Regions from separate parts of the Kitasatospora sp. NPDC002522 genome, predicted to be linked through region 3. Evidence: riboswitches for the same ligand, from Rfam matches in the RefSeq annotation. Region 3 holds a riboswitch; each other region holds the start of a gene.
The links. A riboswitch is a leader RNA that binds a small molecule or an ion and turns the genes downstream of it on or off. The one in region 3 is predicted to bind cyclic di-AMP.
Positions count from the first base shown of each region.

Region 1: another riboswitch for cyclic di-AMP. It lies ahead of ACWD4U_RS19415 (M23 family metallopeptidase); the one in region 3 lies ahead of ACWD4U_RS02575 (C40 family peptidase).
Region 2: another riboswitch for cyclic di-AMP. It lies ahead of ACWD4U_RS16605 (M23 family metallopeptidase); the one in region 3 lies ahead of ACWD4U_RS02575 (C40 family peptidase).
Region 4: another riboswitch for cyclic di-AMP. It lies ahead of ACWD4U_RS15025 (glycoside hydrolase family 16 protein); the one in region 3 lies ahead of ACWD4U_RS02575 (C40 family peptidase).

Region 1 covers NZ_JBSFXE010000021.1:81,224-88,182, reverse strand. The annotation lists gene ACWD4U_RS19430 (GNAT family N-acetyltransferase) at 1-218, opposite strand, end outside; gene ACWD4U_RS19425 (PP2C family protein-serine/threonine phosphatase) at 423-1,637, shown strand; gene ACWD4U_RS19420 (hypothetical protein) at 2,038-2,232, shown strand; cyclic di-AMP (ydaO/yuaA leader) riboswitch at 2,600-2,756, shown strand; gene ACWD4U_RS19415 (M23 family metallopeptidase) at 2,758-3,747, shown strand; tRNA gene ACWD4U_RS19410 (tRNA-Gly) at 3,879-3,952, opposite strand; tRNA gene ACWD4U_RS19405 (tRNA-Pro) at 4,103-4,176, shown strand; gene tig (trigger factor) at 4,365-5,747, shown strand; gene ACWD4U_RS19395 (ATP-dependent Clp protease proteolytic subunit) at 5,972-6,601, shown strand; gene ACWD4U_RS19390 (ATP-dependent Clp protease proteolytic subunit) at 6,646-6,959, shown strand, end outside.
Region 2 covers NZ_JBSFXE010000017.1:17,436-24,394, forward strand. The annotation lists gene ACWD4U_RS16590 (sensor domain-containing protein) at 1-607, opposite strand, end outside; gene ACWD4U_RS16595 (GNAT family N-acetyltransferase) at 705-1,268, opposite strand; gene ACWD4U_RS16600 (hypothetical protein) at 1,319-2,233, shown strand; gene ACWD4U_RS16605 (M23 family metallopeptidase) at 2,252-3,034, opposite strand; cyclic di-AMP (ydaO/yuaA leader) riboswitch at 3,045-3,211, opposite strand; gene ACWD4U_RS16610 (YiaA/YiaB family inner membrane protein) at 3,438-3,728, shown strand; gene ACWD4U_RS16615 (alpha/beta fold hydrolase) at 3,872-4,693, shown strand; gene ACWD4U_RS16620 (TetR-like C-terminal domain-containing protein) at 4,693-5,259, shown strand; gene ACWD4U_RS16625 (hypothetical protein) at 5,290-5,493, shown strand; gene ACWD4U_RS16630 (hypothetical protein) at 5,667-5,885, shown strand; gene ACWD4U_RS16635 (SpoIIE family protein phosphatase) at 5,981-6,959, shown strand, end outside.
Region 3 covers NZ_JBSFXE010000002.1:195,863-202,821, forward strand. The annotation lists gene ACWD4U_RS02555 (rhomboid family intramembrane serine protease) at 1-53, opposite strand, end outside; gene ACWD4U_RS02560 (hypothetical protein) at 204-470, shown strand; gene ACWD4U_RS02565 (NYN domain-containing protein) at 697-2,118, shown strand; gene ACWD4U_RS02570 (C40 family peptidase) at 2,316-3,353, shown strand; cyclic di-AMP (ydaO/yuaA leader) riboswitch at 3,717-3,868, shown strand; gene ACWD4U_RS02575 (C40 family peptidase) at 3,883-4,956, shown strand; gene ACWD4U_RS02580 (C40 family peptidase) at 5,165-6,226, shown strand; gene ACWD4U_RS02585 (gluzincin family metallopeptidase) at 6,262-6,959, shown strand, end outside.
Region 4 covers NZ_JBSFXE010000014.1:157,725-164,683, forward strand. The annotation lists gene ACWD4U_RS15015 (NADP-dependent oxidoreductase) at 1-245, opposite strand, end outside; gene ACWD4U_RS15020 (GTP cyclohydrolase II) at 508-1,212, shown strand; gene ACWD4U_RS15025 (glycoside hydrolase family 16 protein) at 1,244-2,371, opposite strand; cyclic di-AMP (ydaO/yuaA leader) riboswitch at 2,375-2,550, opposite strand; gene ACWD4U_RS15030 (FAD-dependent oxidoreductase) at 2,744-3,955, shown strand; gene ACWD4U_RS15035 (carboxylate--amine ligase) at 3,991-5,229, opposite strand; gene ACWD4U_RS15040 (family 16 glycosylhydrolase) at 5,270-6,505, opposite strand; gene ACWD4U_RS15045 (glycosyltransferase) at 6,502-6,959, opposite strand, start outside.

The sequences.
Region 1 (6,959 bases), on a different contig from region 3:
ACCACCACCCGGAAGGTGAACGCCCCGCCGCCGCCGACCGTCCGCTCGCCCTCGCAGATCGACAGCGAGCGCTCCACCTCGGTCAACTCCCGCCACAGCGACCGCTCCTCGGGCGGCTCCTGGTCCCCGCCGAAGGCCACCTCCAGGTTCCGGTACCACTCCTCCCACTCCTCGGCGCGCAACGGCCGGACGGTCAGCTCGGGGTGTCGAATCGTCATGTACCCCTCCTATCACCCGATCCGGGCGATGGCGACGGAATTGCGGACGTGCCACCGGCCCGGCCGCCCCGGCGCCCGCCCTGCCGCCGGGTGGCCGCACCCCGGCCGCCCGGCGGCCGAAACCCGCCCGCGGCGCGCGGCCCGGCGCGCCCGGGCCGCCCACCCCGTCGACGCGCGCACCGCCGGTGGATAAGGTCGGACCCCATGGCCGACAGCACGCGGACGAGTGCGACGGGCCGCCCGGCCGCCAAGGCGGCCCGCGAGCCCGTGACGGCCCGGTGGCGCGCGGCGCTGTACCGGGCCCGACGCAGGCTGCGCCGAACCGGGGTGGACTACTTCCGCGGCGACGGCGCCGACTGGTGGGCCTTCGCGCTGCTCGCGCTGGCCGTCCCGCTGCTGGTCATGCTGAACGTCTGGATCCCCAACTGGTGCCCGCCCACCGCCCTGGTGCTGCCGATCCTGGCCGGCGCCCTGCTGCTGCGCCCCGGCACCCTGGTGCTGCTGTACGCGGTCGCGGCCGGCGGGCTGATCACCGAGTCCCTGGTGCACACCGGGGAGCGGACCGCGGCCGACAACCCCGACGCCTACATCTACGGGGTCACCCCCGGCGCGGCCCTGGTGGTCGGCGCGGTCGGCGTCGCCGGGCTGCTGGTCGCCCAGTTCCGCCGCCGGGTCGGCGTGCCGTGGCGCGGCGGCTCCACCATGCTCTTCGACCTGCGCGAGCGGATCCGGGTGCAGGGCCGCGTCCCCCGGCTCCCGGAGGGCTGGCACGCCGACATGGCGCTGCGCCCGGCCGGCGGCCAGTCCTTCTCCGGCGACTTCATGGTGGCCGCCCGCACCGGCCCCGGCGGCCGGGTGCTGGAGGCGGTGCTCGCCGACGTCTCCGGCAAGGGCATGGACGCCGGCAGCCGGGCCCTGCTGCTGTCCGGCGCCTTCGGCGGCCTGCTCGGCTCGCTGCCCGCCCACGACTTCCTGCCCGCCGCCAACGGCTACCTGCTCCGCCAGGACTGGGAGGAGGGCTTCGCCACCGCCGTCCACCTGGTGCTCGACCTGGACACCGGCGAGTACGAGCTGCTGTCGGCCGGCCACCTGCCCGGCATGCACCGCCTCGCCGGCGCCGGCCACTGGGAGGTCAAGCAGGCCGAGGGCCCGCTGCTCGGGGTGTACGACGGCGCCAAGTTCGAAGGGGTGCGCGGCACCCTCGGCCCCGGTGACCTGCTGCTGATGTGCACCGACGGCATGGTGGAGATCCCCGGCCGCGACCTCGCCGAGGGCATGGACCGGCTGATGGGCGAGGCGGACCGGCTGGTGGCCACCGCCCCGGTGGCCGGGCGCTCCGGCGCCGCGGTCCGGCTCATCGACACCGTCGCCAAGCACGTCAACGACGACCGCGCCGTGCTGCTGGTCTGGCGTCGCTGACTCCCGCCCGCGCCGGTCGGCGCACCGTGCGGGAGGCGCTCGCGGGCTGTCCACGGAGTGTCAACCCGGGACGTTGATCTTCGGCCAATTCTCCTGCGGCACCCGGGGAATGGATCACCTGCGGGTCTGCCTGCCGGTTTGCCGGGAGAGCCCCCGCAGTCCGCCGCCCGCCGACGGTCCGTCAAGGCCGGTCCGCTATGGTCACGGTCGGCGAAAATCAGTCTCATCGCGCGGGTTGCGGCGCCGGGCTTGTGGGCAAGTCCTTTACGCAGTCCGCACGAACGACCACACTGAGTCCGGATGGGCTGGTGGGGACACGGGGGGTTGGGGCCGGTTTCCGCCTGGAGCCATCTCCGGTTCCGACACGAGTCCCCGCCATGAACCGAGGAAGTGAGTCCGGGTGGCCTTCTCCGTCTCCGCGCTGGTCCTGTTCGGCATCGTCTGCGCCATCTTCATCCGCAACAAGCAGCTGAAGAGCGGGCACTTCATCGTCGCCGCGCTGTTCGGCTTCATGCTGAGCCAGTCGACCGCGGCCGGTCCGATCCAGCAGTTCCTCAACTCGGTCGCCAAAGCCATCTCCTCGATCGCGGGTTGACGCACCGTCGGCTCCCGGGGGGAACACCGCGACGGACGGGGAGGCGCCCCGCGCCGTCGCACCGGCCTGCCCGCGGGTGACCAGGGTCACCCGTTCCGTCACTCCGCGTCCGCACCGCACTGCGGAGGGTGCCCGAAATCGCCCCGCGTAGAGGGTTCGTAGGCACACCGTCATGATCCCGTGCGCGGACCGCAGCAGGCCGCTCGGCAGAGCGTGACCTGTCGATCCGTCAGCCCCTTCCCGATCTTGGGAACGGGGCTTTTCGGCGCTTGCCAGCCTCCTGACCCGTGGGTTTTGCTTCCTCAGCAGCCCGGCAATGGTCCGGGTGGGCCACCGAGCGGAACGCCTAGTCCTGCCGCCGTCCGGTGCCGACCAGATACCCAGTCACGGCAGGAGCGGGGGAACCACAGGTAAGTCGCCGGACCCGGAACACGGGCCCCGGCTCGGGGTGAAGCCGCGCTTGCGGCCGGGCAACTCTCGCCCGAACCCGACAGCTCACCTCGTAGGCGTCGGAGAGGAATGCTCATGTCCGTCAAGGGCAAGCACCGCAAGCCGCGTATGACCACCCTCGTCCGTATCGCCATCGCCACCGGCGTCGCCGGCGCCGCGGTCGGCCTCCCGGTGACCGCCGCTTCCGCGCACGTCACCACCGACCACCAGGACAACGGCCGCCAGTGGGCCCAGGTCTCGGTGGACGCCACCCCGGTCGCCGACACCGCCGCCGCCGCGCCGCAGGCCGCTCCGGCCGCCGCCGCGCACGACTACAAGGTCGTCTCCGGCGACACCCTGTCGAAGATCGCCACCGCCCAGAAGGTGGACGGCGGCTGGCAGAAGCTGTACCAGGACAACCGCTCGGTCATCGGCGGCAACCCGAACCTGATCTACCCGGGCCAGCAGCTCACCGTCAACGGCAAGGCCGCGGAGACCGCCGCCGCGCCGAAGACCGAGCAGGCCGCCCCGAAGGCCGAGCAGGCCCCGAAGGCGTCCAGCAACGACACCGCCAAGGCGTCCGGCTCCACCAAGTCGACCACCTCCGCGGCGAAGTCGACCACCTCCACCGCCAAGACCGTGCAGGCCGCCCCCAAGGCGTCCACCTCCTCGGTGGCCTCCTCCGGCTACGTCGCGCCGGCCCCCGGCAGCGTCACCACCGGTTACAAGGTGGCGGGCTCCAACTGGGCCAGCGGCTACCACACCGGCATCGACTTCCCGGTCTCCACCGGCACCAGCCTCAAGGCGATCGCCGCGGGCACCGTGGTCTCCGCCGGCAACGGTGGCGCCTACGGCAACCAGGTCATCATCAAGCTGGCCGACGGCAAGTACGCCCAGTACGCCCACCTCTCCTCGATCTCCGTCTCGGCCGGCCAGTCCGTGACGGCGGGTCAGCAGATCGGCCTGTCCGGCGCCACCGGCAACGTGACCGGCCCGCACCTGCACTTCGAGATCCGCACCACCCCGGACTACGGCTCCGACATCGACCCGGTCGCCTACCTGGCCGCCCACGGCGTCAACGTCTGATCCCCGCAGTAACCGTCGAAGGCCCCGCGCAGCGTTGCGCGGGGCCTTCGGGCTGCCGGGCGGAAACACCGACGGCCCGAGCGGAAACGCAGACGGCCCCAACTGCGGGTGCAGTCGGGGCCGTCGGGCTGTGGAGCGGGTGACGAGAATCGAACTCGCGTGACCAGTTTGGAAGACTGGGGCTCTACCATTGAGCTACACCCGCGTAGGCGTACCCGCACCGCCGTGGCGGTGGTGAGGACTGGCCTAGCGTACCTGGTCGGGGCCGCGGAATGCACACCGCTTTGCCGCCGTCGGCTCGCGGATTTCGCTCCGGTCGGGGGCGGGCCGACGTGTACTCTTCTGCTCGGCACCACGGGGTGTGGCGCAGGTTGGTAGCGCGTCCGCTTTGGGAGCGGAAGGCCGTCGGTTCGAATCCGGTCACCCCGACCGTGTGCGGCAGGGTCTCGTCCGGCGGGCGGGGCCCTGTTGTCGTCTTCCGCTTTTCCGGAACGCCGCCGGTGCCGGGCACAGTCGCTTTCGTGGTACCGGTAGGATGGACCGCTGGCGGTAGTACGGACAGCAATGCAGCCCCAACCGCCTATCGCCCTGACCGCAAGCCCCTAGGAGACCTAACCGTGAAGAGCGCCGTCGAGACTCTGAACCCGACCCGGGTTCGACTCACCGTCGAGGTGCCCTTCGAGGAGCTCAAGCCCAGCCTCGACGCGGCGTACAAGAAGATCAACCAGCAGGTCACCGTACCGGGCTTCCGTAAGGGCAAGATCCCGAACAAGGTGATCGACCAGCGGTTCGGCCGTGGCGCCGTGCTGGAGGAGGCCGTCAACGACGCGCTTCCGCGCTTCTACACGCAGGCCGTCGACGAGGGCCAGATCGACGTGCTGGGCCAGCCGGACATCACCGGCATCGAGGGTGTCGAGAACCTGGCGGACGGCGGTGACCTCAAGTTCGTCGCCGAGGTCGACGTGCGCCCCGAGGTCACCCTGCCCGACTTCACCGAGATCGCCGTCGTCGTCGACCCGATCGAGGTCAGCGACGAGGACATCGAGAAGTCGCTGGAGCAGCTCCGCGAGCGTTTCTCCTCGGTCAAGGACGTCGAGCGCGCCGCCGCCGAGGGCGACGTCGTGGTGATCGACCTGGAGGCCAAGGTCGACGGTGAGGTGCCGGACGACGGCACCGCCACCGGCGTGAGCTACGAGATCGGCTCCGGTCGTCTGCTGGACGGCATCGACGAGGCCGTGATCGGCCTGTCCGCCGGTGAGTCCAAGACCTTCACCAGCGCCCTCAAGGGTGGCAGCCAGACCGGCCAGGACGCCGAGGTCACGGTCACCGTGACCGCCGTCCAGGAGAAGGAACTCCCGGAGCTGGACGACGAGTTCGCGCAGCTGGCGAGCGAGTTCGACACCCTGGAGGAGCTGCGCGGGGACTCCCGCAAGCGCCTTGAGCGGATGAAGGAGTTCGACCAGGCCACCCAGGCCCAGGAGAAGGTCCTCGACGAGCTGCTCGGCCGGGTCGAGATGGACTACCCGGAGAAGCTCCTCCAGGACGAGATCGGCACCCGCAAGCACAACCTCGAGCACCACCAGCTGGAGCCGATGGGCCTGACCCTCGACACCTACCTGGCCTCCCAGGACAAGTCCCGCGAGGACTACGACGCGGAGACCGAGGAGCAGGCGAAGAAGGGCATCAAGACCCAGTTCGTGCTGGACCAGATCGTCAAGAACGAGGAGCTGGGCGTCAACCAGGAGGAGCTCACCGAGCACCTCATCCGCCGCGCCGCCGGCTCGGGCCTGACCCCGGACCAGTTCGCGCAGCAGGTCGTCCAGGGCGGCCAGGTGCAGCTCCTGGTCGGCGAGGTCGCCCGCGGCAAGGCGCTGGCCCTGGTGGTCGAGGCCGCCAAGGTCACCGACACCAACGGTGAGACCGTCTCCTTCGAGGACGACGAGGACGAGGCCGCCGACGAGACCGTCGAGGCCGCCGCCGAGGAGTCCGCGGAGGCCTGAGCTCCGCACTAGCGGGCGTCAGCCGACGCCGCGTCAGCCGGGAACGGGCCCGGGCACCGCACGGTGCCCGGGCCCGTTCGCGTTCCCGTGCTCACCCTGCGCTCACAGCGAACAGTTCTGCGTGGGGGATTCAGCGGCCGGGCCCGGGCGTTAGGGTCCATAGACAGCGACACCCAAAGCAGATCGACTGAGCAGGTGGCTAAGTGACGTTCCCGCAGATGCAGATGCCTGGACTGATGGCGCCGCACGCCGCCGCCGGCGACGTGCTCGGCGGCCTGGGCGACCAGGTCTACAACCGGCTGCTCAACGAGCGCATCATCTTCCTCGGCCAGCAGGTCGACGACGACATCGCCAACAAGATCACCGCCCAGCTGCTGCTGCTCGCGGCTGACCCCGAGAAGGACATCTACCTCTACATCAACTCCCCGGGTGGATCGATCTCGGCGGGCATGGCGATCTACGACACCATGCAGTACATCAAGAACGACGTGGTCACCATCGCGATGGGCATGGCCGCCTCGATGGGTCAGTTCCTGCTGACCGCGGGTGCGAAGGGCAAGCGCTTCTCGCTGCCGAACGCCAACATCCTGATGCACCAGCCCTCCGCGGGCCTCGGCGGCTCGGCCACCGACATCCGGATCCAGGCCGAGCAGCTGCTGCGCACCAAGAAGCGGATGTCGGAGCTGATCGCCCACCACAGTGGCCAGTCCTTCGAGCAGATCACCGCGGACTCCGACCGTGACCGCTGGTTCACGCCGGAGGAGGCCAAGGCCTACGGCCTGATCGACGACATCATGCACAGCGCCGCGGACGTCCCCGGTGGCGGCGGCACCGGCGCCGGCCTGGCCGGCTGACCGGCATCGGAACCCAGACCGCACGCTTCGGAGGACCAGAGAACATGAACATCCCCAGCCTGTCCGGTGCCAAGGCCCGCCTGGAGGACATGCGGGCCGAGGGCCGCTACATCGTCCCGCGGTTCGTCGAGCGCACCTCGCAGGGCATCCGGGAGTACGACCCGTACGCCAAGCTGTTCGAGGAGCGCATCATCTTCCTCGGCTCGCAGGTGGACGACGTCTCCGCGAACGACATCATGGCGCAGCTGATCTGCCTGGAGTCGATGGACCCGGACCGCGACATCTCGGTCTACATCAACTCCCCGGGCGGCTCGTTCACCGCGCTGACCGCGATCTACGACACCATGCAGTTCGTGAA
Region 2 (6,959 bases), on a different contig from region 3:
CAGCGGCGATCTGCCAGAACGAGGTGAGCTCGTAGACGTGGTGCACGCCGTGGCTGTCGGTCCAGTCGGCGACCCGGTAGCCGTTCCAGTCGGTGTAGCGCGCGAAGACCCACTGGTAGGCGGGGAACAGCACGAGCGCCCAGCCGACGGTGAAGAACACCAGCGAGACGCTGAAGCTGAACACCGCCCACGGGAACATCACGAACTGGTGCAGCACCGCCTTCCACCCCGCGGCGTCGCCGAGCCGCGCGGTGATCGCGCCCCACACGCCCTCCCGACGGACCGTCACCGGCCGCGGCGCGGGCAGCTCCAGCCCGAGCAGGCTGCCGACCCGGTACCGCTCCCCGGCGCCCAGCCCGCGGGCCGCCACCAGCAGCAGCGCCAGCACCGGCAGCCCCAGCATGGTGACCGCCGTCCCGATCCCCAGGCAGAACAGCGTCACCACCACCGTGAACCCGAGGATCGCCATCGGCAGTCCGGTCAACGTGTACCCGAACTCGCGGAACGTGAAGGAGGAGAACGGCGCCCGCCAGAACCCCGGCCGCGATTCAACGGCCGGCTTGCGCGAGACGCTCGGAGCGGAGACCGGGTGCGAGGCGGTGGACATCAGCGGGCCCTTCGGATCGGGTGACTGGCTACTCCTCCAAGGTGCCGCAGCGGGCTGCCCGGTCGGAATGACGCCTGCTGCCGGATCCGAGGTGGGGTTAACCCCCCTGCCTGCGCTGCAGCTCCTGCCACTCCGGGGCGAGGAGGGAGTACTGGAGGGCGTCGTGCCAGGTGCCGGAGCGGTGGGTGTCGTGGCGGAGGCGGCCCTCGTAGTGGAAGGCGGCGCGGGTGAGGACACGTTGGGCGGGGGTGTTGGCGGGGTGGGTGCGGGCGGTGAGGCGGTGCAGGGCGAGGTGGTCGAAGGCGAGGGTGCAGAGCAGCGCGGTGGTCTCGGCGGCGTAGCCGTGGCCCCAGGTGTCGGGGCGCAGGGCGACGCCGAGTTGGGCCGCGTGGTCGCCTTCGCGGGTGAGCGCGGCCTGGCCGATCACCTCGCCGGAGAGGTGCTCGACGGCGAGGCGGTAGTGCTCGCGGGGCTCGCGTTCGGCCTCGTCGAGGTAGAGCTCCAGCTGGTCGGCGCAGCCCTCGAAGTCCTGGGCTTCGAAGGCCAGGTGGCGGACGACTCGCGGGTCGCCGTGCACGGCCTGCAGCGCGGCGACCTCCTCCGGGGTGTGCCGGTACTCGCGGAGGGTGAGCCGGGGCCCGGTCAGCCGGACGGTTTCCATGGCGCCCGACCCTACCCGGCGGTGGGGTGGGGACCGGTTAACGTACCTGGGTGGATGACGACGACCTGCAGCTGCTGCCCCGTACCCGGACCGCCGACCTGCTCGACTGGGCGGCGGGCGAGGGCCTGCCGCCGGTGGACGAGGGGGCGGTGCGGGCCGTCCTGACGCTGTTGGAGCTCGGTGGGGCCCGGCTGCACGACGGGTTCCCGGAGCTGTCCTCACCGATGGTGGAGCAGCTGCTGTACGAGCGCCTGCACCTGTACGTCCAGCCGGACGGCGACCCGTTGGCGTACGGCGCGGCGGTGCGGCTGCTGATCGACCGTCAGCGTACGGCGCGGCGGCTGAACGCCAAGCGGTGGGAGCGGCTGCACGAGGAGGCCGACTGGCAGGGCGAGCTGCTGGCGGGGCTGCTGCGGCGCTCGGACCTGGTGACCTGGCCGCGGCTGTACGCGTTGCTGCTGCGGGCGGACGGGGTGCCGGAGTGGGACCTGGACGCGGTGCGGGTGTGGCTGGACGGCTTCCGGGAGTTCACGCAGGAGGAGCGGCAGGCGGCGTTCGAGCAGGTGCCGGGCCTGGAGCCGGGCGACGCGTGGAGCCCGGAGCGGATCCGGGTGGTGGGGATGGCCACCGACGGGGCGCGGCGGCTGCTGGAGCAGGGCCTGATGCACCGCTCGTACCGCAACCTGGCCGAGCTGACCGCCCGCGGGCTCCCGATGCCGGCCGAACTCGCCGGTGACTTCGAGGGGTTCGAGGCGGCGGTGGCCGAGGCCGCGATCGACCTGTGCGGCGAGTGGACCGTCCCGGGCCTGGCCCGCCTGCTGCTGGAGGAGTACCCGGACCTGGCGCCGGAGGACTACGTGCCGGGTCCGGCCCAGCGGGAGGCGTTCGCGGACCTGGCGCCGGAGGAGTACCTCCCGGGCCAGGCCGAGCGGGACGGGCTCCCGGGCCTGGACCCGGAGGGATAGCCGGTCAGGCGGCGGTGCCTACGGCTGGAGGCCGTGGGCGGTGAGCCACGGGAGCGGGTCGATCGGGGCGCCCGCGGCGGGGCGGACCTCCAGGTGGAGGTGGGGTCCGGTGACGTTGCCGGTGGCACCGACCGCGCCGAGGACGGTGCCGGCGGTGACCTGGCCGGACGGGGTGGCGATCTGCGACAGGTGGCAGTACCAGATCTCGGTGCCGTCGGGCAGGGTCTGGATGACGCGGTAGCCGTAGGCGCCGGACCAGCCGGCCGAGGTGACGGTGCCGGCGGCGACGGCGGCGACGGGGGTGCCGGTGCGGGCGGTGAAGTCGAGGCCGGTGTGCAGCAGCGCCCAGTGGTCGCCGGACTGCGCGAAGTGTGCGGTGAGCTGGTAGTCGGCGAGCGGGAGGGCGTAGGCGTCGCGGTGCGTCCCGGCCTGCTGGGCGGCCCGCTTGGCCTCGGCCTCCTGGGCGGCGGCGACCCGGGCGCTCTCGTCGGCCGCGGTGCGCTGGCCGTCGGCCTGCTGCTGGATGCGGGCGGCGAGGGCGAGCCCGGGGTCGGCGGCCAGCAGGCCGTCCGACGCCTCGTCAGCGGCGGTCACGGCGGGTGCGGCGGGTGCCGGGGCGGCGGCCTGCGCGGGGGCGGCGGCGAGTCCGGTGGCGCCGAGCGCGGCGGTCATCGCGGCGGCGCCGAACAGCGGGGCTGCTCCGGCGCGGGACTGGCGGGGCAGGCGGTGCCGGACGGCGTCCTGCTCGGCCGGGTGGTCGAGCAGCCGGGTGCCGGTGCTCTCGGTGTAGGTCGACGCCACGGGGGCGTGCTCCTTCCTTCCCTGTCGCCGACCGGGTTAGCTGACGGGTTCGGAGGTGGAAGGTCTCCTACGGTCGGGCCCGAGGGCCGTTCCGATTCACCCCGGTGGAAGGTGGTTCCCCGGCTCCTGGGCGGCCCGGTGAAGGGCGTGCCCGGTTGGATTAGGCGTGGCGCACGGTGCCGCTTGGTTACGGCGTTGCCGACCGCGCTGCGTTATCAAACGTTAATCCTATGGACCCCATGATTCCAAGCTCCTACCGAGGGGCTGTGAAACTTTCCTGACGACCTATGGGTGATTTGTGACGGTTTACCAGAAGCCCCCACCGCCGGCATGACGGACCGTGACGGCGGAGTTGAGTATCCGTGCTCACGACCCGGGCCGACCGCGCCCCGACCCTGGTGCCATGACCGCACCGATGCCCCACCGGACCACCGCGGCGTTCTACCTCCAGGCCGCCGCCTCCTTCGTCCTCGCCACCGTCGCGCTCGTCGTCGGGATCGCCTACCTGCCGGTGAACGCCTGGATGCGCGCGTTCCTCGCCGTCGGACTGCTCTTCGAGATCACCTCCGCGTTCACGTTGGCCAAGGTGATCCGCGACCGCCAGGACGAGGGGGCGCTCACCAGCCGGGTCGACCAGGCCCGCCTGGAGAAGCTGATCGCCGAACACGACCCCTTCAAGGTGGACGGCATCTGACCGCACCCGCCGACCGCCGTTCCGGCGGGCCTCCAGGCCTCCGCCACCTCCAGGACTTGACGGCTAAGGCTATTAGCCTTAGCTTTATGGCTATCGGCAGTCAGCCGAACCCCGGAGAGCCCGGACCAGCCAGGAGGCCCGCCATGAACAGCACCCTCGGCACCACCCAGTACCTCGACGTCACCGGCGGCACCCTCGCCTACGACGACACCCCGGGCGACGGCGTCCCGGTGGTCCTGCTCCCCGGCATGCTCGACTCCCGCCGGGTCTACCGGTTCCTCGCCCCGCTGCTGAGCGCGGCCGGCCACCGGGTGGTCACCATGGACCTCCGCGGCATGGGCGAGACCTCCACCGGCTTCGCCGACTACAGCCCGGCCGCGATCGCCGACGACCTGGTCGCCCTGCTCGCCCACCTGGACCTGCGCGGCGCCGTGCTGGTCGGCAGCTCGTACACCGGTGCCACCGTGGTGCGCGCCGCCACGCTCGCCCCGGAGCGCACCGGCGGCGTGGTGCTGATCGACGCCTTCGTCGAGAACCTGCCGCTGAACGCCTTCCAGAAGGCTCTGTTCGGGGTCGCCGGGCCGGTCATCGGCGCCTTCCCCGGCATCTGGAGCCCGATGCAGAAGTTCTACTACCCGAAGGGCGCCCGCCCGGCGGACTTCGACGACTACCGGGCCTCGCTCGGCGCGATGCTGCGCGAGCCGGCCCGCAAGGCCGCGGTGGCCGGGTACCTGCACGGCAACTCCGCGCCGATCGGCTGGTGCGCGGAGGTCACCGCCCCCGGGCTGGTGCTGATGGGCGCCAAGGACCCCGACTTCCCGAAGCCGGAGGTGCTGGCCGACCGGCAGGCCGCGGCGCTGAAGGGCCGCAAGGTGATGATCGAGGACGCCGGCCACTACCCGATGGCCTCGCACCCGCAGCTCGTCGCCGACGCCCTGCTCGCCTTCCTCGGGAAGATCGCCTGATGCCCCGCGCCGGACTCTCCACCGCCGCCGTGGTGGACCACGCCCTCGACCTGATCGATGCTCAGGGCGCCGAGGCGCTCACCCTGGCCGCGGTCGCCGCCAAGGCCGGGGTGGCCACCCCCTCGCTGTACAAGCACGTCTCGGGCGGTCTCGCCGAACTGCGCCGGCTGGTCGCGGTGCGGACCACCGACGACCTGACCGAGCGGCTGGCGGCGGCCGTGCTCGGCCGCTCCCGGGAGGCGGCGGTGGCCGCGCTGCTCACCGCGTACGCCGGGTACGCCGACGAGTTCCCGCGGCGGTACGCGGCGCTGCCCCAGGCGCCGGACCCGGACCCGGAGTTGAGCGCGGCGGGCGGACGGCTGGTGGAGGTGCTGTTCGCGGTGCTGCGCGGGTACGGGCTGGCGGGGTCGGAGGCGGTGCACGCCGCCCGGACGCTGCGGGCGACCGCCCACGGGTACGCCTCGTTGGCCACGGCGGGGGCGTTCCAGCTCGCCGAGGGCCGGGACGTGACGCTGGAGCGCCTGACGGAGGTGCTGGTGGCGGGCCTGGCGCACTGGCCGTCGTGACCTCCCGGCGACTCGCGCGTTCTACCCGGTATGAAGAAGCGCAGCATGCTCGCCTTTGCCTCGCTGGCCGTCGGCGTGGTCGCCTCCCTTGCCGCCCCCAGCGCGCACGCCGCCCCGCACCCGGTCGGCACCGGTCCGCTGACCGACGCGGTCACGGCGCCCGACCTGCCGCTCTCGCCGGACTACCCGGAGTCGGTGGCGCAGGGGCTGACAGGGCAGGCGCCGTCGCTCTGAGCACCTCCGGGACGAGCGGCGCAATCGCCGCATTCCCGCGCGAATCCCCGAACTCGGTGCCGGTTCGAGACCTTCTCGTCATCCTCCGCGCGTAACACTGTCTGTCGGTCGGGAAGTCATACCGATGAAGACCGCCTTCACGGTCGTGACCGACAGCACGGAGGACAGCGCACATGCCGCAGGCGACCCAGCACACCGAGCCGGCCACCGGACTGATCCCCACGCCCCGGACCGCCCTGGACGACGCTCCGCCCGCCTGGGCGGGAACGACCCGGCCGAAGAGCCTCGGGGCGGTGCTGCAGCGGGGTTTCTCGGTGGCGCGCGGGGTGTTCTCGCTGCGCCCGGTCGCCGCGCGGCCGCAGCCGGGGTACGGCGAGGTCGACGGGCAGTGACACGGCGTCGGCCCGTGTGGTGAACCGCCTGGTCGGCCGGTGCGTCCATAGGATGGTCGGCACTGGCACGACGAGCGGAAGGGCCGGCGCTTCGGATGGACCAGAGCTCGCCGCGGCCTGCCAGTCGCACCGAGTTGCGGTGCCTGCGGCTGCTGCTGCGCGCGTCGAGCGCGGCGGACCTGCTGGGGACGCTGCTGGCCGAGGGCCCGGCGTGGATCACCGGTGAGGGTTCGGCGCTCTACCTGCTGGACGACGGGATGCTGCGGCTGACCGCTTCGCACGGGCTGCCGGACTGGGTGCACCAGAAGTACGGGGTGGTCGATCCGGCGTCCGAGCTGCCGGCCGCGCTGGCGCTGCGCACCCGGGAGCCGGTGCTGCTGTCGCCGCGGCAGACCAGTGCCGACTATCCGAACGCGGCGGCGGGGCTGGGCACCGAGCTGGTGGCGCTGGCGGTGCTGCCGCTGGTGGTGGACGGCGACCCGGTGGGGTCGCTGGCGTTGGCGCTGGCGCACCGCGGGGCGGTGCCGCAGCGGGACCTCGACCTGTTGGAGACGCTGGCGGAGGCGTGCGCGCACCGCTTGGCGCACCTGCTCGACCACGTGCACGCGGCGCAGCCCGCGCCGGGCGGGGCGCGGGCCGAAGCGCCGTCGGGCGACGCGCAGTTGCTCGCCCTGGCCGTGCACGCGGCCGGCGCGGGCGCGTTCGAGCGGGACCTGGTGACCGGCGAGACGGTCTGGGACGAGCAGGCGTACCGGGTGGTGGGCCTGGAGCCGCCGGGTCCGGGCGGGCCGATGCCGGACCTGGCGCGGGTGGTGCACCCCGAGGACCTGCCGGACGTGCAGGCGGGCCTGGCGGAGGCGCTGGCCACCGGCGGCGGGTACCGGCTGCGGTACCGGGTGGTGCGGCCGGACGGGTCGGTGGGGCTGGTGGACGAGGCCGGCGAGGTGATGCTGGACGTGCACCGGCGGCCGGTGCGGATGGCCGGGCTGGTGACGGTCCGTCCGTGGCGTCCGGACCTGGCGGAGCCGAACCCGGCGGCGGGTGCGCGGACGGCGCTGCTGCTGGCGCTGACCA
Region 3 (6,959 bases):
GCGGTCCGCGCGGCCGCCGGCGAACCGGCCCGGGCGAGGGCGGGGAGCACCATGCCGGTCAGCATTCCTCGGGGGCGCGGCGGTGACACCGGGCGCTGCTCCGGCCGGGTGAGCGTCCGCGCAGTGGACCGGGGGGCCGGGGGCACCGGGCCAGGCAATAGGCTGGAGGCCCGGACCATGGGACCAGCCGAGAGGGACCACTGATGACCATTGCCGCGCCGACCGCCGAGACCCGCTGGCGCTGCACGCTGTGTGGCAACCTGACCCGCTTCGACGTGACCCGCTCGTCCCGGGTGATCGACTTCCTGCACTTCGACCTGTCCGGTGAGTCGAAGGTCGAGGAGACCGAGGTGCTCGCCGAGACCATCGAGTCGGTGCGCTGCCGCTGGTGCAACGCCGTCGACCAGGTCGAGCTGGTGGCCCGTCCCGGCGCCGACGACGCCGCGGCCGACGGCGGCCAGCAGGGCTGACGCCACCCCACCGCCCCGCCCTCCCGTCCGCACTCCGGACGGGGGCGCGGGGCGGACTCGTCGGTGGGGTGCTGTCGGTGCGGCACGGTAGACGGGACAATTACAGGAAGCGGTGGTTCACGGCGGCGCGGCAGACGGCCGGGCCGGGCCGCCCGGACCAGGATCGGAGCCGAGGACAGTGGTGGAGGCAGCGAACGCGCCCACGGGCACGGACGGGATCGCGTCCATTCCTGAGCCCGGACCGGTCGAGGAGCCGGACGGTGCGGCCGAGGCCCTCGCGGAGCAGCCCGGCGAGGATGCCGCCGAGGCCCTCGCGGAGCAGCCCGGCGAGGACGCCGCCGAGGTGACCGGCCGGGCGCTGCCCGAGGGCGTGCGCCGACGGGTGGTCGGGATCGCCTCCGACGCGCTGGGCGGCATCCCCGCCGCCGAACTGCCCGCCTCGCTGCGCCCGTACGCCAAGTTCACGCCGGCCCGGCGGGCCAAGTACGCGGCGACCGCGCTGGCCGCCGCGCTGGAGTCGGAGCCGGCCTTCCGGATCCGGATAGCCGAGCGCCTGCGGCTGGGCCAGCCGGACCTGGTGCGCGCGCTGGAGGCGGGCACCGTGCCGGCCGCGGCCGACCCGATGGACGTCGCCGCGGCGGCCTACCTGCTGCGCCCGACCGGCTGGACCCGGCTGGTGCACGAGGCCGGCGAGGAGGCCGAGCGGGCCGACGCGGAGGGCGCGGCGGCCGAGGCGGCCAGGCTGGCCGAACGGCTGCAGGAGGAGCTGGCGGAGGCCAGGTCGACGGCCCGCGGCGAGCTGGAGCGGGTCCGCACCGAGGCCGAGGGGGTGCGGCGGGAGGCCGACTCGCTGCGCAAGAAGGTCCGCTCGCTGGAGGCCGACACCCGCCGGGCCCAGGCCGAGAGCCGCCGCCTGGCAGGGGAGTTGGAGGCGGCGAAGGCCGCCGCCGCGGCCGAGCGCAGCGCCGCCGAGAGCGAGGCGCGCCGGCTGCGCCACCGGGTCTCCGAGCTGGAGACGGCGGTGGAGACCGGTCGCCGCACCGCCCGCGAGGGCCGCAGCGTCGAGGACATGCGGCTGCGCCTGCTGCTGGACACCGTGCTGCAGTCCGCGCAGGGCCTGCAGCGCGAACTGGCCCTGCCGGTCACCGCGCTGCGCCCGGCGGACCTGGTGGAGGCGGTGGAGCCGGGCTCGGCCTCGCCGAACGACGTGGCCCGGCGCGGCCTGGCCGAGGACGATCCGGCGCTGCTGGACCAGCTGCTGGCGATCCCGCAGGTCCACCTGGTGGTGGACGGCTACAACGTGACCAAGACCGGCTACCCGCAACTGCCGCTGGAGCAGCAGCGGCTGCGGCTGCTGGGCGGGCTGGCGATGCTCGCGCAGCGCACCCAGGCCGAGGTCACCTGCGTCTTCGACGGCCAGGACCTGGACGTCCCGGTGATCATGGCGCCGCCGCGCGGCGTGCGGGTGCGGTTCAGCCGCACCGGGGAGACCGCGGACGAGCTGATCCGCCGACTGGTCCGGGCCGAGCCGCAGGGCCGTCCGGTGGTGGTGGTCTCGGCCGACAAGGAGGTCGCGGACGGGGTGCGGAAGGCGGGCGCCCGCCCGGTCTCCTCGACGCTGCTGCTCAACCGGTTGTCCCGGACCTGACCTCGGCTGACGGCCGATCAGGCGGCCCCGCGAGGTTGCCGGAGTGTGTCGGTGTGGTGAAAGCGTCCGGGGAGGCCGGTTCGCGGGCACCTGGGAGTGGACGCGAAGGCTTGGACTTCACTAGGGTCTGGCGTCAAACCTATATTCCGGACTATCACTCCTAGGGGTGAGTCCAGCAGGAAGAAGGAGCACCTCCCTTGGCCTCCCACCGCCGTCCCAAGCAGCCGAGCCGCGCACGGGTCTCCGTGCTCACCGCTGCCGCCGCGACCGCGGTCGCCCTGTCGGCCCAGGTGAGCGCGCACGCCGCGCCCGCGTCGCCGAGCAAGGACGAGGTCAAGGCGCAGGTCGACAAGCTGCTCGAGGAGCAGGAGCAGGCGGCCGAGAAGTTCAACGGTGCCAAGGAGCGCTCCGACCAGCTGCGCAAGCAGGCCGACCAGCTGCAGGACCAGGTGGCCCGCAGCCAGGAGCAGATGACCGAACTGGCCTCCGGGCTGGCCGCGGTGGCGGGCGACCAGTACCGCCAGGGCGGGGTGGACCCGTCGATGCAGCTGATGCTCTCCGCCAACCCGGACACCTACCTCGCGCAGGCGTCCTCCTTCGACCAGGCCGCCAGCACCCAGGCGGAGACCCTGAAGTCGCTGAAGGACCAGCAGCGCCGGCTGGACCAGCAGAAGCAGGAAGCCGCCCAGGTGCTGGCCGAACTGGACAGCCAGACCAAGGCGTTGAACGACGCCAAGGCGGACGTCCAGGACAAGCTCCAGCAGGCGCAGAAGCTGCTCAGCAAGCTCAGCGCCGCGGACCGCGCCTCGATCCTGGAGGGCACCGGCGGCTCCGCCTCCCGCAGCGCCTCCCGGGTCGACATCTCCAGCCTCCCGCCGGCCAGCGGCTACGCCGCGGTCGCGGTGAAGGCCGCGCTCGGCAAGCAGGGCGCGCCGTACGTCTGGGGCGCGACCGGTCCGAGCAGCTTCGACTGCTCCGGCCTGATGCAGTGGGCCTACGCGCAGGCCGGCGTCTCGATCCCGCGCACCTCGCAGTCGCAGGCCACCGCGGGCGTCAACGTCGGCCGTGACTGGCACAACGCCCAGCCCGGCGACCTGGTCATCTACTACGGCGACCAGCACCACGTCGGCATGTACATCGGCAACGGCCTGGTGCTGCACGCGCCGCACACCGGCGACGTGGTGAAGACCATGGCGGTCGACACCCTGCCGATCAACACCATCCGCCGGATCTGACGATCCGACGAACCGGACATAAGCCCACAGAGGGCGACAACTGACGCACCGTGACACGCCCGGACGGGTCGAGATCTCCCTGTGATCCGCGACACGTCCGGGCGTGTCATTTCTCGACCATATGGTGAAAATCAATAAGCTCTACGTTACAGGCTGATCACGGTCGGTCAGATTCGTAATCGAATTCGACGCAGAATCAGATTTTCTTCTGACAAGGATTTGAACGGATCACGGATCGGTTACTAGGGTCATGCCTCGACCACCGCAATGTCGATCGCCCATGGGGGGCGACGGCGGAGGTCGCCGCCGAGTCCGTGACACAGCGGGCGGGCCGTCACCACGAGGCCTGCCGACGGGGATGCCCCTGCGGGGGTGCTGTCGAACGGAGCCGGGGAACCACGTTCCCCCGGGGTGAATCGGTGTCAGGTCGGCCGTAGCAGCGGCCGGTGAGGCACCGTAGGGCTTCTTCCGGCCCGAACCCGTCAGCTCACCCGGTAGGCGGTGTGTGAGGAAGAAGGAGTCCGCCTTCGTGGCGTCCCATCGTCGTCCCAAGCCCGCAGGCCGTGCCCGGGTCTCGATTCTCACTGCCGCCGCCGCCACCGCCGTGGCGCTCTCCACCCAGGGCGGTGCGCACGCCGGCCCGGCGCCGACCAAGGACCAGGTCAAGCAGCAGGTCGACCAGCTCAACGAGCAGGCCGAGGTGAAGACCGAGGCGTACAACGCCGCGGTGGTCAAGCAGCAGGACCTGCAGAAGCAGGTCGGCCAGCTGCAGGACCAGGTGGCGCGCCAGCAGGACCGGGTGACCACCGTTCAGGACAGCCTGGCCGGCATCGCCGCCGAGCAGTACCGCACCGGCGGCGTCTCGCAGACCATGCAGCTGATGCTCTCCAGCAGCCCGGACGCCTTCCTCGGGCAGGCCGGCGCGCTGGACCAGGTCGGCTCCACCCAGGCCGGGCTGCTGAAGTCCTTCAAGACCGAGCAGGCCGCGCTCGACCAGCAGCGCGACGAGGCCCAGCGCAAGCTCACCGAACTGGACGTCACCGCCAAGGCCCTGAAGGCCGACAAGGAGGACATCCAGGCGAAGCTGGCCAAGGCCACCGACCTGCTCAACTCGCTCACCCAGAAGGAGCGCGACGAGCTGGCCGCCGCCGAGGCGAAGGCCGCCGCGGACTCCCGCGCCCAGGCCGACACCGCCCAGCGCGCCTCCCGCGACGAGTCCCGCCCGGACCTCGGCGCCGTGAAGGCCACCTCCGGCTACGCCGGGGCCGCGCTCGCCGCCGCCACGTCCAAGCTCGGCAGCTGGTACTCCTACGGCGCGGCCGGTCCGACCACCTTCGACTGCTCCGGCCTGATGCAGTGGGCCTACGCGCAGGCCGGCGTCTCGATCCCGCGCACCTCGCAGGCCCAGGCCGGCGCCGGCACCCGGATCGGGTCGGACATCTCCAAGGCCCAGCCGGGCGACCTGATCATCTACTACGGCGACATGCACCACGTCGGCATGTACGTGGGCAACGGGCAGGTCCTGCACGCCCCGCACACCGGTGCGCAGGTCCGCTACGAGTCGGCCACCGCGATGCCGATCAACACCATCGTGCGGGTCTGACCCAGGGTCAGCGCGAACGGCCCGACACCCCCGACCTGGGGTGTCGGGCCTTCGTCGTCCCGATGTCCGATTCGCGGTCAAATATTCGAAGGTGTCAGGGTTTGGACTGGATCGATCCGACTCGCTAACCTCTGCCCCCGAGCCCCCGAGCGGACGGCCGCCCCGCCGGGCGGCGGCGGAGGCGGCCGCAGGAACGGAGTCCTCGCGCATGTCGGTGCACCGTCGCCCCCCACTGCCGGGCGTCCAGCGGTTGGCCCGCGCCCTGGCGCTCACCGCCGCCGCCGCGGGCGCGCTCGGCGTCACGGTCGCCGCCGCCGGCGCGGCGCCGCTCAGCCCGGCCGAGCCGCTGGGCCGCAAGGAGGTCAAGGCGCAGGTCGACCAGCTGTACGACGAGGCCGAGCAGGCCTCCGAGAAGTTCAACGCCGCCCAGGAGCAGCAGCGGAAGCTGCAGGCCGAGGCGGCCTCGCTGCAGGACCAGGTGGCCGCCGGGCAGGACGAGCTCAACCGGCTGACCGGCAACCTGGCCGCGGTCGCCGCCGCCCAGTACCGCGCGCAGGGCGTCGACCCCACCCTGCGGCTGATGCTCGACCGCGACCCGGCCGGCTACCTGGACGGCGCCCGCTCGCTCGACCAGGCCACCTCCCGGCAGAACGACACCCTGCGGGAGGTCGCCGACCGGCAGCGCCGGCTCGACCAGCGCCGCCAGGAGGCGACCGCCAAGCTCGCCGAGCTGGAGAACGTCCGGCAGTCGCTGGCCGCCGCCAAGGAGGACGTCAAGGCGCGGCTCGGCCGGGCCCAGCACCTGCTGAACGGCCTCGGCGCCACCGAGCGCGCCCGGCTGATCACCGACGACGCCCGGGAGGCCGAGCAGCGCGCCACCCGCGGCGCCGACCGGGTCGACCTCGGCGACCAGCCGCCCTCCTCGGACCGCGCCGCGGTCGCGCTGGCCGCCGCGATCGCCAAGATCGGCTCCCCCTACGTGTACGGATCGACCGGCCCGCGCACGTTCGACTGCTCCGGTCTGATGTACTGGTCGTGGCGGCAGGCCGGAGTGACCCTGCCGCGCACCTCGCAGGAGCAGGCCTCGGCCGGCCGGCGGGTGAGCCTCGCCGAAGCCCGGCCCGGAGACCTGGTGATCTTCTACAAGGACATGCACCACGTCGGCATGTACGCCGGCGGCGGTGTCGTCGTGCACGCCCCGTACCCCGGGGCCCGGGTCCGCTACGAGAGCGTCAACGCGATGCCGGTCAGCTCGGTGGTGCGGGTCTGAGCCCGGACGAGCCCCTGGTCACCGACCTGCCCCGGGTGTCCGGGCGGCAGGTCGGTGCTCCGCTGTCCCGTCGCGCCGCCCTGCTGCTGGCCGCCGCCGGGGCGGTCCAGCTCTCGCTGCCCCGGGCGGTCGCCCCGCCCCGCCGGGCGCCGCTGGCAGCGCCCGCCGCGCCCGACACCCGCGGCGACGTCGAGCGGCTGCTCGCGCTGCGGGCGCTCGCCGTCCGGCAGGGCGACGCCGCCCGGCTGCTGGCGCTCGGCGCCCCCGAGGCCGAGGAGTCCGACCGGGACCTGCTGGAGCGCACCGCCGAGCTGCGCTTCGCCGAGTACACCCTGAAGCTCGGCTCGTTCACCGAGCCGCCGGCGGGCGCCGACCGGATCACCGTCGCCGCGGAGCTCGGCTACCGGCTGGACGGTGTCGACGACTACCCGGCGCTGCTGGAGCGGCAACTGGAGCTGACCCGCGCCGAGGACGGCTGGCAGGTGGTCCGGGAGACCCCGACCGGAGCGGTGGCGCCCTGGGACCTCGGCGCGGTGCGCGCGGTGTCCGGGCGGCGCAGCCTGGTGCTCGGGCTCGGCGAGACCGCCGAGCTGGGCGCGCTGGCCGAGCTCGCCGACCAGGCGGTGCCCGCCGTGGCTGCCGTCTGGGGCGACTGGAAGCCCGGCCGGCTGCTGCTCGAACTCCCGCTCACCGAGCAGCAGTTCGCCCGGCGGATGGACGTCGCCGCGGACAG
Region 4 (6,959 bases), on a different contig from region 3:
ACCGCGAAGCCCGGCACGCCCTCGCCGACCGCCGTGACCACGCCCGCCGCCTCGGAGCCCATCACCAGCGGCGGCGCGGCGTCGGTGCCGAACCAGCCCCGCCGCGTCTTCCAGTCCGCCGGGTTGACCCCGGCCGCCCTGACCCGCACCAGCAGGGTGCCGGGACCGGGCACGGGCGTCGGCCGGTCCAGGAACTCCTGCTGCTCCGGCCCGCCGTACTCCACGAACCCGAACGCCTTCGACATCTCGTCCCCTTCGTCTGCGCATGGCTCTCCACGCCAGCTTGCCGGGGTACCGGCGGGTAGACCGGGGCTGGTGGGCCGAACGGGACGGCTGTGCGAACCCGCCACCGATGGGTCGCACCGGGCCGGGAATGCCGGACGGGAACCCAGTTGTTCAAATTGGAACCGCGGTGTAGCGTCAGCCGGGCGCGATCCGGTTCGAATTTGAACTACTCGGCTTCGGACCGCGCGCGCCCACCACGCCCGGACCACCGGAGGCCCCGCCATGACGGACACCGCGACGCAGCCGCAGACGCCGACCGACCCGCAGCTCGACACCCCGGTCGCGGCCGGCCTGCCGCTGCCCGCCGCCACCGTGCGCTCCCGGGTGCACATCCCGCTCGGCTTCGGCGACGGCTACCAGGTCGAGGCGGAGGTGTTCACCTTCCGCGGCCTCGCCGACGGCGCCGAGCACCTCGCACTGGCCCTGGGCGAGCCGTCCACCGAGCCCGGCGCCCCCGCCCCGCTGGTGCGCCTGCACTCCGAGTGCCTCACCGGCGACGTCTTCGGCTCGGCCCGCTGCGACTGCGGCCCGCAGCTGCGCGAGTCCGTCGAGAAGATCGCCGAGGCCGGCGGGTACCTGCTCTACCTGCGCCAGGAGGGCCGCGGCATCGGCCTCTACAACAAGCTCGACGCCTACGCCCTGCAGGACACCGGTCTCGACACCTACCAGGCCAACGCCGCGCTCGGCCTGCCCGAGGACGGCCGCGACTACACCGCCGCCGCCCAGATGCTGACCACCCTCGGCGTCCCCGCCGTCCGCCTGCTCAGCAACAACCCCGACAAGGCCGCCCAGCTCACCGCCCTCGGCATCACCGTCGCCGACCGCGTCCCCACCGGCGTCCACGCCTCCCCCAGCAACCTGCGCTACCTGCGCGCCAAGGTCGAGCACACCGGCCACTCGATCCCGCTCGCCCGTCTGGTCGGCTGACACAGGCCGCCGACCAGACGGGGCGCGGGGACTAGCCCGCCTTCCAGAAGCGCACCGAGTCGATGGCGATGTCGGCCGAGGAGCCGACCGCCGCGGTGGTGCCGCCGAGCGAGGTCTCGGACTGCAGCACCCAGTGCATCGGGGTGTTCGGCACCCGCGAGGTGGAGTGGCCGATCAGCTTGCCGTCCAGGTAGAACTTCAGGTCGTTCGCCTGCCACTCGATCCGGCTGGTGTGCCAGGCGCCCGCCACCGGGACGTTGGCGTTGAAGGCGTCCTGGTCGCTGCCGGCCGTCGCGCCCTGGCGGTGCATGAACGCGCCGACGTTGCCGCACAGGTCGCCCTCGGGGAAGTCGACCTCCCCGTCACGCGGCCAGGTGTAGGAGTCCGGCCAGAGCAGCCACGCCACCTTGTAGCCGGTCGCGCAGGTGGCCTTCCAGGTGACCTCGTAGGTGCCGTAGGTGGTGTTCTGCGGCAGCTTCGGCGTGGGCGCGGCGACCCAGGTGCCGCCGCTGTCCCGGTTCAGGTGGATGTTCATCTGCCCGTTCGCGATGGACAGCGTCTTGGCCGGGTTGTAGGTGCCGTTCTTCGAGGTGTCCTGCCAGCCGGACGGGTAGGCCCACCACTTGGCGTCCACCGCGGACGGCAGCCCGGTGCAGTGGCTGGTCTGCAGCGGCCCGTTGGCGCTGCAGCCGGTCCAGCTGCCCAGCGGCACCGATGCGGAGCTGAAGTCGTCCTCCCAGGTCGGCGTGCCCGCGCCGGCGCCGCCGGTCGGCGCGGGAGGCGTCGTCGCGGTCGGGCTCGGCGTCGCGGTCGCGGCCGGGGTGGTGGCCGCGGGCGCCGGCGCCGAGGCGCTGGCGGTCGGGCTGGCGAACGGCGACTGGGCCGGCAGCGGACTGGTCGCGGCCGCCGTCGGGGTCGGCGTCGGTGTCTGAGCCGGGGTCGGTGTCTGAGCCGGAGCCGATGTCGTGGCGGACGCCGTGGCGGCCGGGGTGGTCGCGGTCGGGGTGGTCGTGGGCGCCGCGGTGGGGGCCCAGGTGCGGTACTTGCCGGCGCGGTAGTGGCCGGCGGCGTCTGCCGTGCCCGGGCTGGCCAGCGCGAGCGCGGCGACGGCCAGGCCGGTCGCGGCGGCGACCCTGGCAGGTGTGGCGGAGAGGCGCATGGTTGTCATCCTCGGCGACGCCTACGAGGTGAGCTGTCGGGTTCGGGCCGCACGAGTGGCCCGGCCGTCTGTGGAACGGCTTCACCCCGAGCCGCGACCGTCCGCGGGAATGCGGGGGCCGGGCGTACTGACCTGGTTCCCCCGCTCCCGTCCGTTCCGTAGCTCGGTGTGCCGCAGCCGGGTGGACGGGATTCGGCGTCCCGGCCGCGGTGCCCGCTCGGTGGCGGGCGCCCGTGCAGGCTAGCCGCAGGACGCGTACAAGACAATTGCCGGTCCGGTCGACGTGCCCGACGCGGGGCCGGACCGCATCCTGGATGCACCCCGACGGAGGAGGTGCCCGATGACGGCGCGGCAGCGGAGAGGGCGGCGGCCGTGAGTGCCGCGGTGGCGGTGACGGTGGTCGGCGCCGGACCGTACGGGCTTGCGGTGGCGGCGCATCTGCGGGGGCGGGGAGTGCCGACGCGGGTGTTCGGCGAGCCGATGGGCAGCTGGCGGGCGCGGATGCCGATCGGGATGTTCCTGAAGTCGACCCCGGCGGCGTCGAGCATCTCGTCGCCGCGCCCCGGGTTCGGCTTCAACGACTTCCGGCGGGCGCACGGCGAGCGGCCGGTCGGCGCCCGGTACCCCATTCCGGTGGCGGAGTTCATCCGCTACGGCGAGTGGTTCCAGCGCCAGTGCGTGCCGGACGCCCAGAACAGCGAGGTGGTCTCGGTCACCCCGGAGGCCGGCCGGTTCCTGGTGCGGCTGGCGGACGGTGAGTCCTTCGAGTCCCGCGCGGTGGTGCTGGCCACCGGGTTCCCGCCGTACGCCTGGATCCCGCCGGTGCTGCGCCCGCTGCTGGAGGCGGGCGCAGCCTCGCACTCCAGCGCGCTGACCGACCCGGCGGCGTTCGCCGGGCGGCGGGTCGCGGTGGTGGGGGCGGGGCAGTCCGCGCTGGAGGGGGCGGCGCTGCTGAGCGAGGCGGGGGCCAGCCCGGTGGTGGTGGCGCGCCGGGAGCGGCTGCTGTTCGGCGCGCCGCCGCCGGTCGACGGCGGCGCGGACCGTCCGCTGGCGACGCGGCTGCGCAGCCCGGTCTCGCCACTGGGCCCTGGCTGGCCGCTGATGGCGTTCAGCCGGGCACCGGCCGCCTTCCGCCACCTGCCCGACGGGACCCGGGAGCACTACGTCCGGACGGTCCTCGGCCCGGCGGGCGCCTGGTGGCTGCGCGAGCGGGTCGACGGGGTGCTGCCGGTGGTGACCGGCCGCGAACTGGCGGGCGCCGACCTGAACGGCGCGGTGCGGCTGTCGCTGACCGGGCCGGGCGGGCCGGTCGAGGCCGACCACGTCCTGGTGGCGACCGGTTTCCGGGTGGACGTCTCGCGGCTGGCGATCCTGGACCCGTCCCTGCGCGCGGCGGTGCGCACCCACGCGGGCGCGCCGCGGCTCTCGGCCGGCTTCGAATCCTCGGTGCCGGGGCTGTACTTCACGGGCCTGGCCGCCGCGGACGCCTTCGGCCCGGTGATGCGCTTCGTCTGCGGCACCGGCTTCGCGGCCGGCCGCCTGTCCCGCGCGCTTGCCGCACGGCGGTCCCGACCCGCCGCCTGACGCGCTCGCCCCGGCTACGCGCTCGCTCCGTCGGCTCAGCCGTGCGACCTGCCGGCGACGGCCCGGACCCGGTGGGCCACGCCGTGGATCAAGGAGGCGGCGCTGCGGGTGATCTCCACGGCGACCGGGACGGGGTCGTCGCGGCAGGCCCAGGCGCGGACGGTGCCGCGGCGCGGGAGGACGTCGCGCGGCGGGCGGCGGTCCTGCCAGGCGTTGGCGGCGGCGGAGAGCAGGTCGAGGCGGCCGACCTTGAAGCTGCGCACCAGTTGCGCGCCGGGCGGGACGTCGCGTCCGGTGAGCCACAGGTGCAGGGCGCGGACCACGTCGACGCCGCCGGTGGTCTCGAACAGCCGGAACTGGGCGCCCTGGCGGGGGTTGAAGTCGACCAGCTTGTAGCGGCCGTCGCGGCGGTCGTAGCGCCAGTCCAGGTCGGCGATCCCGCTGTAGCCGATGGAGCGGCACAACCGGGCGGCGAGTTCGGCGAGTTCGGGGTTGGGCAGCGAGCGGGCCAGGGTGGTGAAGCCGCCGCCGGGAGGCCAGTCGCGCTGCTTGAGGCCGGTGAAGACCGCCAGCGGTTCGCCGTCGCGCCCGCAGGTCAGGTGGGTGAACCAGTCCTCGGAGTGCTCGCGCGGCACGTACTCCTGGGCGAGGACGGAGAGTTGCCCGTCGGCGCGGGCCAGGGCGCGCAGTTCGGCCTCGTCGCGGACCAGGGTGGTGTGCGTGACCACGGGGTGGGCGAGCCGGCTGAACGGGGCGAGGTTCTTCAGCACCAGCGGATAGCCCACCTGCCTTGCCGCGTCGAGGAGTTCCGCGCCGGTTCCGGGTGTCGCGGTGCGCGGCGCGGGGACGTCGTGGGCCTGGCAGATCCGGTACAGGCCGCCCTTGTCGGCGAGTTGGCGTGGCAGCGTGGCGGGGACGGGCGGCAGCAGCAGGTAGGGGGCGAGCTCGGCGGCGTGCTCGGCGAGGATGCAGGCGGACTCGTCGTCGGTGGCGACGGCGACCGCGGGCCGGCCGATCGAGCGGGCCACCGAGCGGATGGTGTCGACGAGTTGGTCGGACGGCTCGCCGCCGGTGGTGGGCCGCACGTGCACCCCGGTGAGGTAGTGCGAGACGGCGGTCGCGGTGAGGCGGCTCTCGACCATGGCGTGCACGGGCACGCCGAGCCGGCCGAAGGAGCGCACCGCACCGATGGGGCTGTGCGAGTGCGGGTAGTGGCCGACCCGCACCATCAGGACGGGGACCTCCCGGTCCAGTTCGGGCCTGAGCTGCGGCACGGTGGATCACCTTCTCCGATCGGCGACGTGCGCGGGGCGTTCAGTGCTGCCACACCGCGACCCAGTCCACGTCGAACCGGGCGTTCTGCACGGCGGGGGGTGGGGCGGAGGGGTATCCGGCGGCCAGGTTGAGGACGATCTCCATCGGCACGTGCGGCACCCGCGCCGGGTCGGTGACCTGGAAGCGCTGGACGCCGTCGACGTACCACGTGACGGAGTCCGGCTCCCAGTCCACGGCGACCAGGTGGTATCCGTCGGCGAGGTCGACGGGGCCCCAGGTGGTACCGGTGTGGGTGTCCCGGCCGTCGGGTGTCTGCCAGTGCACGTTCATGTCGACCGCCTGGTTGTTGCCGGGGAACTCGGCGATGTCGAGTTCCGGCGGGGTGCTGCGGGTGTCCGCGGGGATCAGCCAGAACGCGGGGAAGAAGCCCTCGGCGGGGCCGGGGAAGCGGACCGCGGCCGCGAAGTAGCCGTAGGTGAAGGTGTGCCGCGGCTGGCCGGTCCAGGTGTCGCGGCCGGTGGTGACCATGCCGGAGGTCCACGGGTAGCTCTTCCCGTCGCTGCCCGTGGTCGGGTGGCGCGCCGCGGTGAGTTGCAGTCGGCCGTCGTGGACGGCGACCTGCCCGGGCCGGTACCACTCCAGCTCGTGGTTGCCGGCGTTGGTGCAGCCGTCGACGTTCCAGTCGTAGCACGTGGCCCAGTCGCCGCGGTCGAGCGAGGAACCGGTGAAGTCGTCCCGGAAGACGCCGTGCCAGGGGCCGGGCGCGGCGGGCTGGCCCGCCGCGCCCGTGGTGCCGGCGGCCTGGGCGGCGTTCCCGCCGGTGGGCTCGGGGTCGCCCTTGCCGAGGCCGGAGCAGCCGGTGACCAGCAGCAGGGCGAGGACGACGGCGAGCGGCAGCACGTGGCGGGCGGTGGGCCGCCAGGGGCGGCCGGGGGTGAGGGCGCCGAGGGTGGTGAGCAGCGCCAGCACCGTGAGCGCGCGGACGGTGGTGAAGGAGTCGGTGAGCAGCAGCGCTTCGGCGGTGAGCGCGGCGAGGGCGAGGCTGGTGCCGACGGTGAGCGAGGCCAGGCCGATGCGCTCGTGCAGGGCGGCGGGGAGTGCGGTGGCGGTGCGGGTGAGCCGCAGCACGGCGATGCCGGGGCCGAACAGCACGAAGGCGGCGGCGACGGCGGTGCGCAGCGGGTTCCCCGGCTCGAGGCCGGTGGCGAGCAGGGCCAGCCAGCCGGAGGCGGCGAGGACGGCGTGCCCGGGCGAGGGCAGCTGGTGGGCGTTCACGGCGTACTCCCTTCCGCGGGAGTGGGCGCGGCGACCGGCGGGACGTAGCGGTAGACCACGGCGCCGTCGCCGGTGAAGACCGGCTGGAAGTCCGGCGAGGCCGCCACCGCGTGCTGGACCCGTTCGACGGTGCCGACCGGGAACCGTCCGGTGAGCAGGCATTCCGCGGCCTGGGCGCGGGTGAGGACCAGGTAGGACGGGCCGGTGACCCGGGCGTCGCTCATCAGGTTCTCGACCACCGGCAGCGGGTCGGTGAGCAGGCGGCGCTGGTCCTCGACGGACAGCTGGCTGAGGACCAGCCGTTCGTGCTGGTCGTAGCGGAGCTCGCCGCCGGGCAGGTCGGAGGTGACCGAGACGATCCGCGAACCGGTGGGGGCGTTGTCGGCGACGTAGCGGACGGCGGCGGCCTCGGAGGCGTTGAAGTAGTTCATCGCCTCCTTGCTGTAGTTGCCGA